Regions from separate parts of the Streptomyces sp. SCSIO 30461 genome, predicted to be linked through region 1. Evidence: riboswitches for the same ligand, from Rfam matches in the RefSeq annotation. Region 1 holds a riboswitch; each other region holds the start of a gene.
The links. Region 1 has a riboswitch for cyclic di-AMP ahead of V1460_RS05450 (transglycosylase family protein). Riboswitches for the same ligand answer to the same signal wherever they lie in the genome.
Positions count from the first base shown of each region.

Region 1 (3,201 bases):
CCAGCGGTGGTAGCCGAGCCTGCGCTGCAGCAACACAGAGCAGCCGACCGCGATGCACAGTTCGGTCCCCAGGATTCCGAGCCCCACGGGGATCCTCTGGAGCCCTCCGGCGAACGGCACGATGAGTTCTGTCGGACCCATGCCCCAGACGGGCTGGTAGAGGAAGGTCATTCCGTGCACGACTGCAAAGATCAGTGCGGACAGACCCAGCGTCATATGCGCCCCGTGGATCGTGGCCCGATTGACCCGGTGCTGCATGAACCTCAGCCGCAACACCACGCCGAACACCACGGCGGCCACCATCAGCCCGTAGGCGACGAGCGCCGCCAACCGGGCGATCTCGTGGACGCCGACGTCATACGGAAACCCCTTCTGACGGGCGTCGAGAGGGGAGCCGGGGATCGGGTCGGCGAACGGCGCTGCCGACGCATCCGGCGAGTACACGAGGACCACTGCCAGGATCAACAACAATGCGGCGAGTACGGCAGCCGGCCGAACCGCGCTCCACATGCCGTAGGGGGGTGAGTTACGGGGCATACCTGAAATCCCTGGTAGCGAATTCCTTGATGCAGGAACTGACAATGCACTAGTTCAATGCCTCGGAAGTCCGGGAGTCCCTTGGTCCTCCTTCGGGGAACTCCGAAGCGATAGCGCCCTCCAGCGTCTGAAGCGGCGACCATACACGATCCAACTGTGGGGAAAGACGGTCACGACGTCCTCACGCCGCACCTCCCCCAGGGGGAGGATATGGATCAGATCAGGACAATACAATCGACCTCATCCCCGCAAAGTGCGGTATATGCGACCTATGTCCGTGTGACGTGCCCGGTTCTCGACTCGACCGCAGACCCGGTGTCCGTGATGTTCGCAAAAGACGTTCAGACGGACCCGGATACAGCACAACAGGCTGAGGATTCGCGGCACACCCGCAGATTCAGCATGCCTGCTCAAGGCGCGGCGGCTCGTCCGGAGTGCGGCGCGCATCGCCGCGGAGTCGACACCGGCACGGTTATTCGACGCTCGCACCCGAAGGTGGATCGGATGCGACCGGGGGCGTCGCGGACAGGGATCTGACGAACCTCCGGCGAGGATGTCTTCCGTGTCGCCACGGGCCGATGCGGTAACGCCGACAGAAGGCTCATCGACCCAACAGCGCCGTCCCGAAAAGAAATACGCCAATCCGGCTTCACAGACAGGTTCGCCCTTGTGACATGGATCTCTCCGCAGGCCGGCACGGGCGCTCACGGAACTCCGACAGCCGCCTCCTGACCTGCAGTTCTTGCGATACGCCAAGCAAGCCCGCGCCGTCGGCGTCCGGGGCCGGCACCTTTGATCTCCACGCACGGTGCGCTTAGTGTTTCGCCATTCGCAGCAGCGATCCCCGTCGGAACGGAACGCCGAGTCCTGCCACCGACCGACGGAAGCAAACGACGCGAAAGCGCCGCTGGCAGGAGCGGGGGACCCAAGGTCTTCCGCCGGACCGCCGACCATATGCCGCGTAGCGCCTCAGCAGCGCGTGCGCCGGTCGCGACCGGTCCGGCTCGGGGTGAAGCCGTTGACACCGCACGTCGCGGTCTGGCCGGGCAACTCACGTCCGAACCCGACAGCTAACCTCGCAGGCATCGGTGAGGACATCAACTCCATGGGTAAGCATCGTCGCGTATCGAAGAAGTTCGCCCGATTCGCCACCTTCGTCAGCACCGCCGGTACCGTGGCCGCCCTGCCGCTGATGGCGAGCACCTCAGCCTCTGCCGCTTCGGTCGAAACCTGGGACAAGGTCGCCGAATGCGAGTCAGGCGGCGACTGGTCGATCAACACCGGCAACGGATACTACGGCGGCCTGCAGTTCGCACAGTCCAGTTGGGAGGCCGCAGGCGGCCTGGAGTACGCGGAGCGCGCCGACCTTGCGACAAAGGACCAGCAGATCGCCGTCGCCGAGAATCTGCTCGCCGTTCAGGGTCCCAGCGCTTGGGCCTGTGCCTCGGCCGGTGACCTGACCTCGGACGGCCCAGCCCCTGACATCAACCCGAGCAGTACGGTGGGCGCCTCCGAAGCGCCGTCGTCCGACACCACGGATTCGGCGGACAGCCATGCCCCGGGGGACCCGGGGGAGGAGTCCGTCCCGTCCTCGGCCAACCCCCGGCCGCATACCAAGGCGCGCGGCGAGATCCGTCATGGCTCTGCCGGCTGGCACAGGCTGTCGGGGGCCGACAGGCCCACCGTCAGGGACACCGAACCGATCAACTCCGGACAGCGCTTGCGTCACGGCTGACCGTTGGCCGAACGGTGCGTCATCGGTGAGCCGTTCCATCTGCGGCCGGGTACACCCACCCGAAGCAGGTTGACGGTTTAGGGCGAAAAGGCCCCTCCAGGTGGGGTTGAAGCCCGGCACCCGGCGCAGCGGCGGCCGCTCCTCCGTCCGATGGCCCGCATGTCCCGTCCGGAACGAGCCGGCCCATCTGGACACGCTTCCAGCTCGCTGGTCGCCGGACCGGTTCAGCTCCATCCGGTACCGCTGCCGTTTGCGGCGCCGTGCCACCGGAGCCGAGTTCTGTCCGGCGTCCTTCCCCCAGCCAACACTGCTGAAGGAGTACCCACCATGACCCCTCGCCGCAAAGCGACCGTTGTCGTCGCCCTGGGTATCGCCCCGCTTGCGATGACCGGCCTGACCGCTTCGCCGGCTGCCGCACACGGATCCATGACGGACCCCGTGAGTCGCGTGGCCGCCTGTTACGCCGAGAACCCGGAGAGCCCGGACTCGGACGCGTGCAAGGCGGCGGTCGCCGCGAGCGGCACGCAGGCTTTCTACGACTGGAACGAGGTCAACATCTCCAACGCCGCGGGCAACCACCAGGATCTGATCCCCGACGGTGAGCTGTGCAGCGCGGGCCGGGACAAGTACAAGGGGCTGGACCTGCCGCGTGCCGACTGGCCGGCGTCGAATATCGTCTCGGGCAGCCACACCTTCCGCTACAAGGCGACCGCGCCGCACAAGGGCTCCTTCGAGCTGTACATCACCAAGGACAGCTACGACCCGACGCAGCCGCTGAAATGGTCGGACCTGGAGGAGAAGCCTTTCGCGCAGGCCACCGATCCGGAGCTGGTGGACGGCGACTACGTCATCGACGGGACGGTCCCGGCCAAGTCCGGGCGACATCTGATCTACTCGATATGGCAGCGCTCGGACTCACCGGAGGCCTT
Region 1 covers NZ_CP146101.1:1,189,720-1,192,920, reverse strand. The annotation lists gene V1460_RS05455 (ferric reductase-like transmembrane domain-containing protein) at 1-537, opposite strand, end outside; cyclic di-AMP (ydaO/yuaA leader) riboswitch at 1,430-1,637, shown strand; gene V1460_RS05450 (transglycosylase family protein) at 1,643-2,272, shown strand; gene V1460_RS05445 (lytic polysaccharide monooxygenase) at 2,600-3,201, shown strand, end outside.

Region 2 (3,201 bases), 6.1 Mb from region 1:
AGGATCGTGGTGGCGTCCGGGTAGTCCTCCTCGAACTGGAGGATGTTGCGGATCGTGGCACCACGGAAGGCGTAGATCGACTGGTCGGCGTCACCGACGACACACAGTTCGGCGGCGGGCAGGTCCTCGTACCCCTCGCCGACCAGCTCGCGCACCAGGGTGTACTGGGCGTGGTTGGTGTCCTGGTACTCGTCCACCAGGACGTGGCGGAAGCGGCGCCGATAGTGCTCGGCGACGTCAGGGAACGCCTGGAGCAGATGGACGGTGGTCATGATGATGTCGTCGAAGTCCAGGGCGTTCGCCTCGCGCAGCCGCGCCTGGTACATCCGGTACGCCTCGGCCAGGGTCTTCTCGAAGCCGCCTCCGGCCTGGAGGGCGCCCCCCGCGACCTGATCGGCGTAGGCCTCCTCGTCGATCAGCTCGTTCTTCAGGTTCGAGATCTTGGCGCTGAAGGACTTCGGCGGGAACTTCTTCGGGTCGAGGTCGAGATCACGGCAGACCAGGGCCATCAGCCGCTTGGAATCGGCGGCGTCGTAGATCGAGAACGACGACGTGAAACCGAGCTTCTTGCTCTCGCGACGCAGGATGCGGACGCAGGCACTGTGGAAGGTGGACACCCACATCGCGTTGGCGCGCGGGCCCACGAGCTGCTCGACCCGTTCCTTCATCTCGCCGGCGGCCTTGTTGGTGAAGGTGATGGCCAGTATCTGCCCTGGGTGCACATTGCGGGTCGCCAGCAGATGCGCGATCCGGTGGGTCAGCACCCGGGTCTTCCCGGAGCCGGCTCCGGCGACGATGAGCAGGGGCGAGCCGGTGTGGACGACGGCGGCACCCTGCTGCTCGTTCAGCCCGTCGAGCAGCGCGGCGGGGTCCACGGCCGGGCGCGGAACACCGCTGCGGTAGTACTCGTCCCTGGTCGGAGGCACGTCGAAGCGCCCGTCGAAGAGGTCGTGCGGGACTTCTTCGGCGGGGCCATGCTCGTCCGGCTCGTCCGGCTCGTCGTACTCGTCGCGCTCCGGAGGCGGGGGTTCCTCCGAGGCCGCCGAGCGCTGGAGGCCGGCCAGGAAGCTTTCGTCAAAGAGGCTGCTCATCGCTCTACGAGTCTAGGCCGCCGCACCGACAGTCCGTCGCCTTCCCCCCGATCCCCCGCTTCGATCCCGCCAAAGTCCCACCGATGTCCGACCCGGCTACCCCGGTCACGATAAGTGAAGTTGCGGCCACGACACGCCAAGGTCACGGAAATGTATCGGACATAATGCGCACCGACCTTCACAAGAGCGCCACAGTTTGGCTAGCGTGCTCGCCCAGGCAGCCCGTACCCCCGCGGCGACAAACGCCAATCGGGCCGCTCGCGCCGAATCCGACCATTCCGCAAGGAAAGTGAGGAACCGGGGACCCAACCCTCCTGCGCCGACCAGCACAAGAGGGGCTCCACCGGGGTGAATCGGGCCAAGCCCAGCAAGGCCCGTAGGACAACCTTCCGTTCCGTCCGAACCCGACAGCTAACCCGGTAGGCGGCAAACGGAAGGAGATGCCGTCTTGGCATCGCACCGCAAGGCGACGCATGCCCGTACGGGTACACGCACGAAGAGTCCCGCCGTCGGGTTCACGACGGCGGCCATCGCGGGAGTGACCTTGCTCTCCGCGCAGAGTGCCCGGGCCGAACCGCGGCCCAGTGTCGACGAGGTCCAGAAGAAGGTCGACGACCTCTACCGCCAGGCCGGCACCGCGACTCAGCAGTACAACCGCGCGAAAGAGGAAACGGCGCAGCAGCGCCGCAAGGTGGACCGGCTACTCGACGACGACGCGGAGCGCACGGAGTCCCTTAACGAAGCCCGGCGCGCGCTCGGATCGTACGCCACCGCCCAGTACCGCGCGGGCACGGTCACGCCGACCGCCGCGCTGCTCCTCTCGGACAGCCCCCAGCAGTACTTCGACCAGACGCGTCTGACGGACCGGCTCTCCGAGGAGCAGCGCGAGGCGGTCACCGATTTCGAGGAGCAGCGGTCCGCGGCGACGGAGCAACGCGCGGAGGCGACCTGGAGCCTGGATGCGCTCAGCGCCTCGCAGGCGTCGCTGCGCACCACCAAGGAGACGGTGCAGCGCAAGCTCGCCGACGCGCGGGAGCTGCTGGGGACGCTGACGGCGGAGGAGAAGGCACGGCTCGCGGAGCTTGAGCGCCGGCAGGAGGAGAAGGCCCGTCGCAAGGCCGAGGCGAAGGCCCAGGCCGAAGCTGAGTCCAGGGCGGCGGCCGAGGCCGAAACCGAACAGCGGGCACAACCGCAGCAGGAGGGCACCGGCACGAGCACGGCCGCCGGTTCGTACGCCGCCAAGGCTCAGAAGGTGCTGTCCTTCGCACGCACCCAGCTGGGCAAGCCGTACGTCTGGGGGGCGACGGGCCCCAGCTCCTACGACTGCTCCGGCTTCACCCAGGCCGCTTGGCGCGCCGCCGGTGTCGATCTGCCCCGCACCACCTGGGATCAGGTCGAGGTGGGGCAGCGGGTGGCGGCCAAGGACCTCGTGCCCGGTGACCTCGTGTTCTTCTACGACGACATCAGCCACGTCGGGATCTATGTCGGCAACGGCCAGATGATCCATGCCCCGAAGCCGGGTGCGAACATCCGCGAGGAGTCGATCTACCACATGCCGATCCACGGGAGTGTGCGGCCGGTCTGATCCCGAACCGCGCCCCGAACGACGCAACGGGCGCCCCTCGTCGTGAGGGGCGCCCGTTGCCTGCCAGGTCAGGTCGAGGACGGGTCAGCTCGGCTCAGGTCCAGAGAGTCGCGATGAAGATGTTGGCGACGGTCAGGACGCCGACCGCGCCGAACACCGCCTTGTCCACCCGCTCCTCGTCCCGCTTCACATAGACGAGCCCGAGGATCACCACCAGCACCGCGAGCTTGATGCCGACCTTGAGGTTGTTCACCGTCTGGTCGTCCGCCTCATTGAGCCCCACCAGCGCCACACCCGTGACCAGCATCGTCAGTGCCCCGTGGAGCATCGCCGGGGTGAAGCGGGCCGTCCCGGCGCCCATCGCCTTCATCTGGGTCAGGAAACCACCGAGCAGCGCGGCGATACCGATGATGTGCAGCGCGACGAAGACATTGATGAGTACGTCCATGGCACCGGAGCCTAGCCCCCCGATCGGAAACCGACTATAGCGGGCCGACTTCCATCAATACCGGTCATGTCGACCCA
Region 2 covers NZ_CP146101.1:7,270,362-7,273,562, forward strand. The annotation lists gene pcrA (DNA helicase PcrA) at 1-1,091, opposite strand, end outside; cyclic di-AMP (ydaO/yuaA leader) riboswitch at 1,343-1,533, shown strand; gene V1460_RS32600 (NlpC/P60 family protein) at 1,540-2,676, shown strand; gene V1460_RS32605 (hypothetical protein) at 2,771-3,124, opposite strand.
Region 2: it holds a riboswitch for cyclic di-AMP, as region 1 does, so the genes downstream of both, V1460_RS32600 (NlpC/P60 family protein) here and V1460_RS05450 (transglycosylase family protein) in region 1, are expected to answer to the same signal.

Region 3 (3,201 bases), 2.0 Mb from region 1:
CCGTCCGCCGGTCCTTCGACGGTTACAAGGGTCATGTGGCCGAGGAACCCGACAGCGAGGTCATCACCGCGACCGAGGTCACGGCGGGCAACGCCGGCGATGCCGAGCCCGCCGCCGACCTGCTCGCCGACGTTCTCCAACCACCTGCCGCCGAGCAGGCAGACCAGGCGCGGGCCGAAGTCTACGGCGACGCCGCTTACGGGACCGGGCCGCTGCTGGCCGAGCTGGACGACGCGGGCGCCCGGGTGATGGTCAAGGTGCAGGCGGCCAACGCGCCCGGTGGGCGGTTCTCCAAGGACGCCTTCACCATCGATCTGGAGGCAGGGCAGGTCACCTGCCCGAACCAGGTGACCGCCGCGATCCGCCCGAAGTCTGATGGCGGTGGGACGGCCTGCTTCAAGACCGCCTGCGCCGCCTGCCCCCTTGCGGCGCAGTGCACTACCGCCAGGAACGGACGCGTCATCACCATCGGCCCTCACGAAGAACACCTGGCCCGGGGCCGGGCTCGCAGTGCGGACCCCGTCTGGCTGGCCGCCTACCGGGCCACCCGCCCCAAGGTCGAACGCAAGATCGCCCACCTGATGCGGCGGCGACACGGCGGACGCCGCGCCCGGGTGCGGGGCCGGGCCAAGATCGCCGCCGACTTCTCCTTGCTGGCCGCCGCCGTCAACGTCGCGCGGCTCGGCGTGCTCGGAATCATGTCCACAGGCAGTGACAAGTGGGCGGTCGCCGCCGGCTGACCGTCCCGAGGGCGCCCTGGACCATGCAAACGACCCGCACGCGGCCGTGCCAAGCCCTCAACAGCCCCCACGACGGCCACGAACCGCCCACACGCCGCCCGACCACCAGCCAGCAACCACGACCCTGACACCCCCAACGGCGACACCGCACGCCCAGGACGACCCGCTTAACACCAGTCACCTAGACGTCGCCTCAGTCGGAGAGGTGGTTCAGAGGCGGACGCCGTGCTTCCGGAGGTAGGCCAGCGGATCTATGTCGGAGCCGTAGCCGGGTGCGGTGCGGATCTCGAAGTGGAGGTGCGGACCCGTGGAGTTGCCGGTGGAGCCGGAGAGGCCGATCTGCTGTCCGCCGCTCACGTCCTGTCCGGCCGAGACGGACAGGACGGAGAGGTGAGCGTACTGGGCGTAGGTGCCGTCGGTGTGCCGGATGACGACCTGGTTCCCATACGCTCCCGCCCAACCGGCCGAGACGACAGAGCCGGGACCGACGGACTTGACCGAGGTGCCCGTGGAGGCGATGAAGTCGAGACCGGTGTGGTAGCCGCTGGACCACAGGGCACCCGGGGTGCGGTACGCGGTGCTGACACCTCCGGTGACCGGGGCGGAGTAGAAGGACGCCTTGTCCTGCGGGGCCGGGACCTCGGGAGCCGCGGCAGCCTCGACCTTGGCCTTGACCGCGGACTCACCCTTGGCCTTGGCCTCGGACTTGATCTGCGGGGCGGTCGGGGCCGTCTTGGGGGCGTCGGCGGTACGGTCGGCCGAGCGCGAGGCCCGGTCCGGCCGCGCCGGCGCCTGGGCGGGGCGCTCCGCCGGGGCCGCGGCCCTCGCCGGGGCGCCGAGGGCGAGCTTGAGGCCCGGGTGGATCAGCGAGGGATTCTCACCGACAGCCTCGCGGTTGTCGGCGTACAGCTTCTGCCAGCCGCCACGAACCCGCTGTTCGACGGCGATCTTGGAGAGGTGGTCGCCGGGCGCGACCGTGTAGGTCTTGGGCGACTTCGGTGCGGCGACGGCCTGTGGGACTGCGGCCTGGCGGATGGCGGCGGTGCGTTCGGCGGTGACCGTGGGAGCGGACTGCCCCGTGGCGTGCGCCGCACCCGCGGCGCCGATGAGCGGTAGTGCGATGGCGGCGCCACCCGTACCCGCGGCAACGAATCCGCGGGCGAGCGGGCTGGTCTTCGGTCGGCGGTGCTTACCCCGTCCGGGCATGGCGAATTCCTCTCCGGCGCCTGCGAGGTGAGCTGTCGGATTCGGGCTGGAGCTGCCCGGCCGCGCGAAGGCGCGACTACACCCCTAGCCGTCCGGAATCCCGGGACGGCGGCTTACCTGGGTCCCCCGCTCCTGCCACGCGTGGGTGTGTGCGGAATTCCGGTCGGCGGCAGGATTCGGCGGTCCGACCGGATTGCGGTGACCGTAGGCGAGTCGGACGAGCCGTACAAGCAGTGCTATTCAGTCGGCATTCGCCCGCGCGATATCAACGGGGATTTTACGGTCACTCTGCGTGGATTACGGATCTTTGATCGCCTTATAGGCAAAGGGTTTTGATGGGGAGACACGGCGACGGACCGTCACGAATATGATCCCGCTCACGACGGGAATACCATCCCATTACCAATGGGTGCACTCTGCCTTAATCAACTAAAACGGACACAAGCCGCATTCAACCCAGAGAGGAGCGCATCGGGCGGGGTGATTTTTTGGGGAATCCATGTCGTATGGTCGGGTGCACACCGCCGTCGGCGTGCGACACCCACCGCAGACACGGAGGAGCCCCCGTGACACAGCAGCTGCCCCAGGCCCCCTCGACCGAGCCCGAACTCTCGGGCGTGCGCAACTTCCGGGACGTGGGTGGACTGCCGACCGTGGACGGGCGCCGGGTGCGACACGGCAGGCTGTTCCGCAGCGGGCACCTCGCCCATGCCACCGCCGACGACGCAGCGTTCCTGACTTCCCTCGCACTCCACACGATCTTCGACTTCCGCAACTCCGCCGACCACAGGCTGGAGGGGCCCGATGTCGAGCTGCCCGGGGTGCGGAACGTGAACATCCCGCTCAGCGACCCCGCCGACGGCGCCGAGTTCTGGAGGATGGTGCATGACGGCGATCTGGAGCAGCTGCGCTCGATCCTCTCCGAGGGCAAGGCCGCCGACCGGATGTCCGATTCGTACCGGAAGATGGTCCGCGAACGGACGGACGAGCACAGCCGGGTCCTGCACTCCCTGGCCGAGGACAGCGTCCCCGCACTGATGCACTGTGCTGCGGGCAAGGACCGCGCGGGCCTGTCGATCGCGATCTCACTGCTCGCGGTCGGCGTCGAGCGGGACGCCATCGAGGCCGACTATCTGAAGTCGAACGACCCCCACCGCCGCTACAGGGTGCGCCGCAGCGACACATCACCGGCCGGAATGTCCCCTGAGGTCATGGAGCTGCTGCGACCGCTCTTCGACGCGCGTGCGGAGTACCT
Region 3 covers NZ_CP146101.1:3,231,263-3,234,463, reverse strand. The annotation lists gene V1460_RS14305 (IS1182 family transposase) at 1-740, shown strand, start outside; gene V1460_RS14300 (LysM peptidoglycan-binding domain-containing M23 family metallopeptidase) at 951-1,946, opposite strand; cyclic di-AMP (ydaO/yuaA leader) riboswitch at 1,951-2,104, opposite strand; gene V1460_RS14295 (tyrosine-protein phosphatase) at 2,513-3,201, shown strand, end outside.
Region 3: it holds a riboswitch for cyclic di-AMP, as region 1 does, so the genes downstream of both, V1460_RS14300 (LysM peptidoglycan-binding domain-containing M23 family metallopeptidase) here and V1460_RS05450 (transglycosylase family protein) in region 1, are expected to answer to the same signal.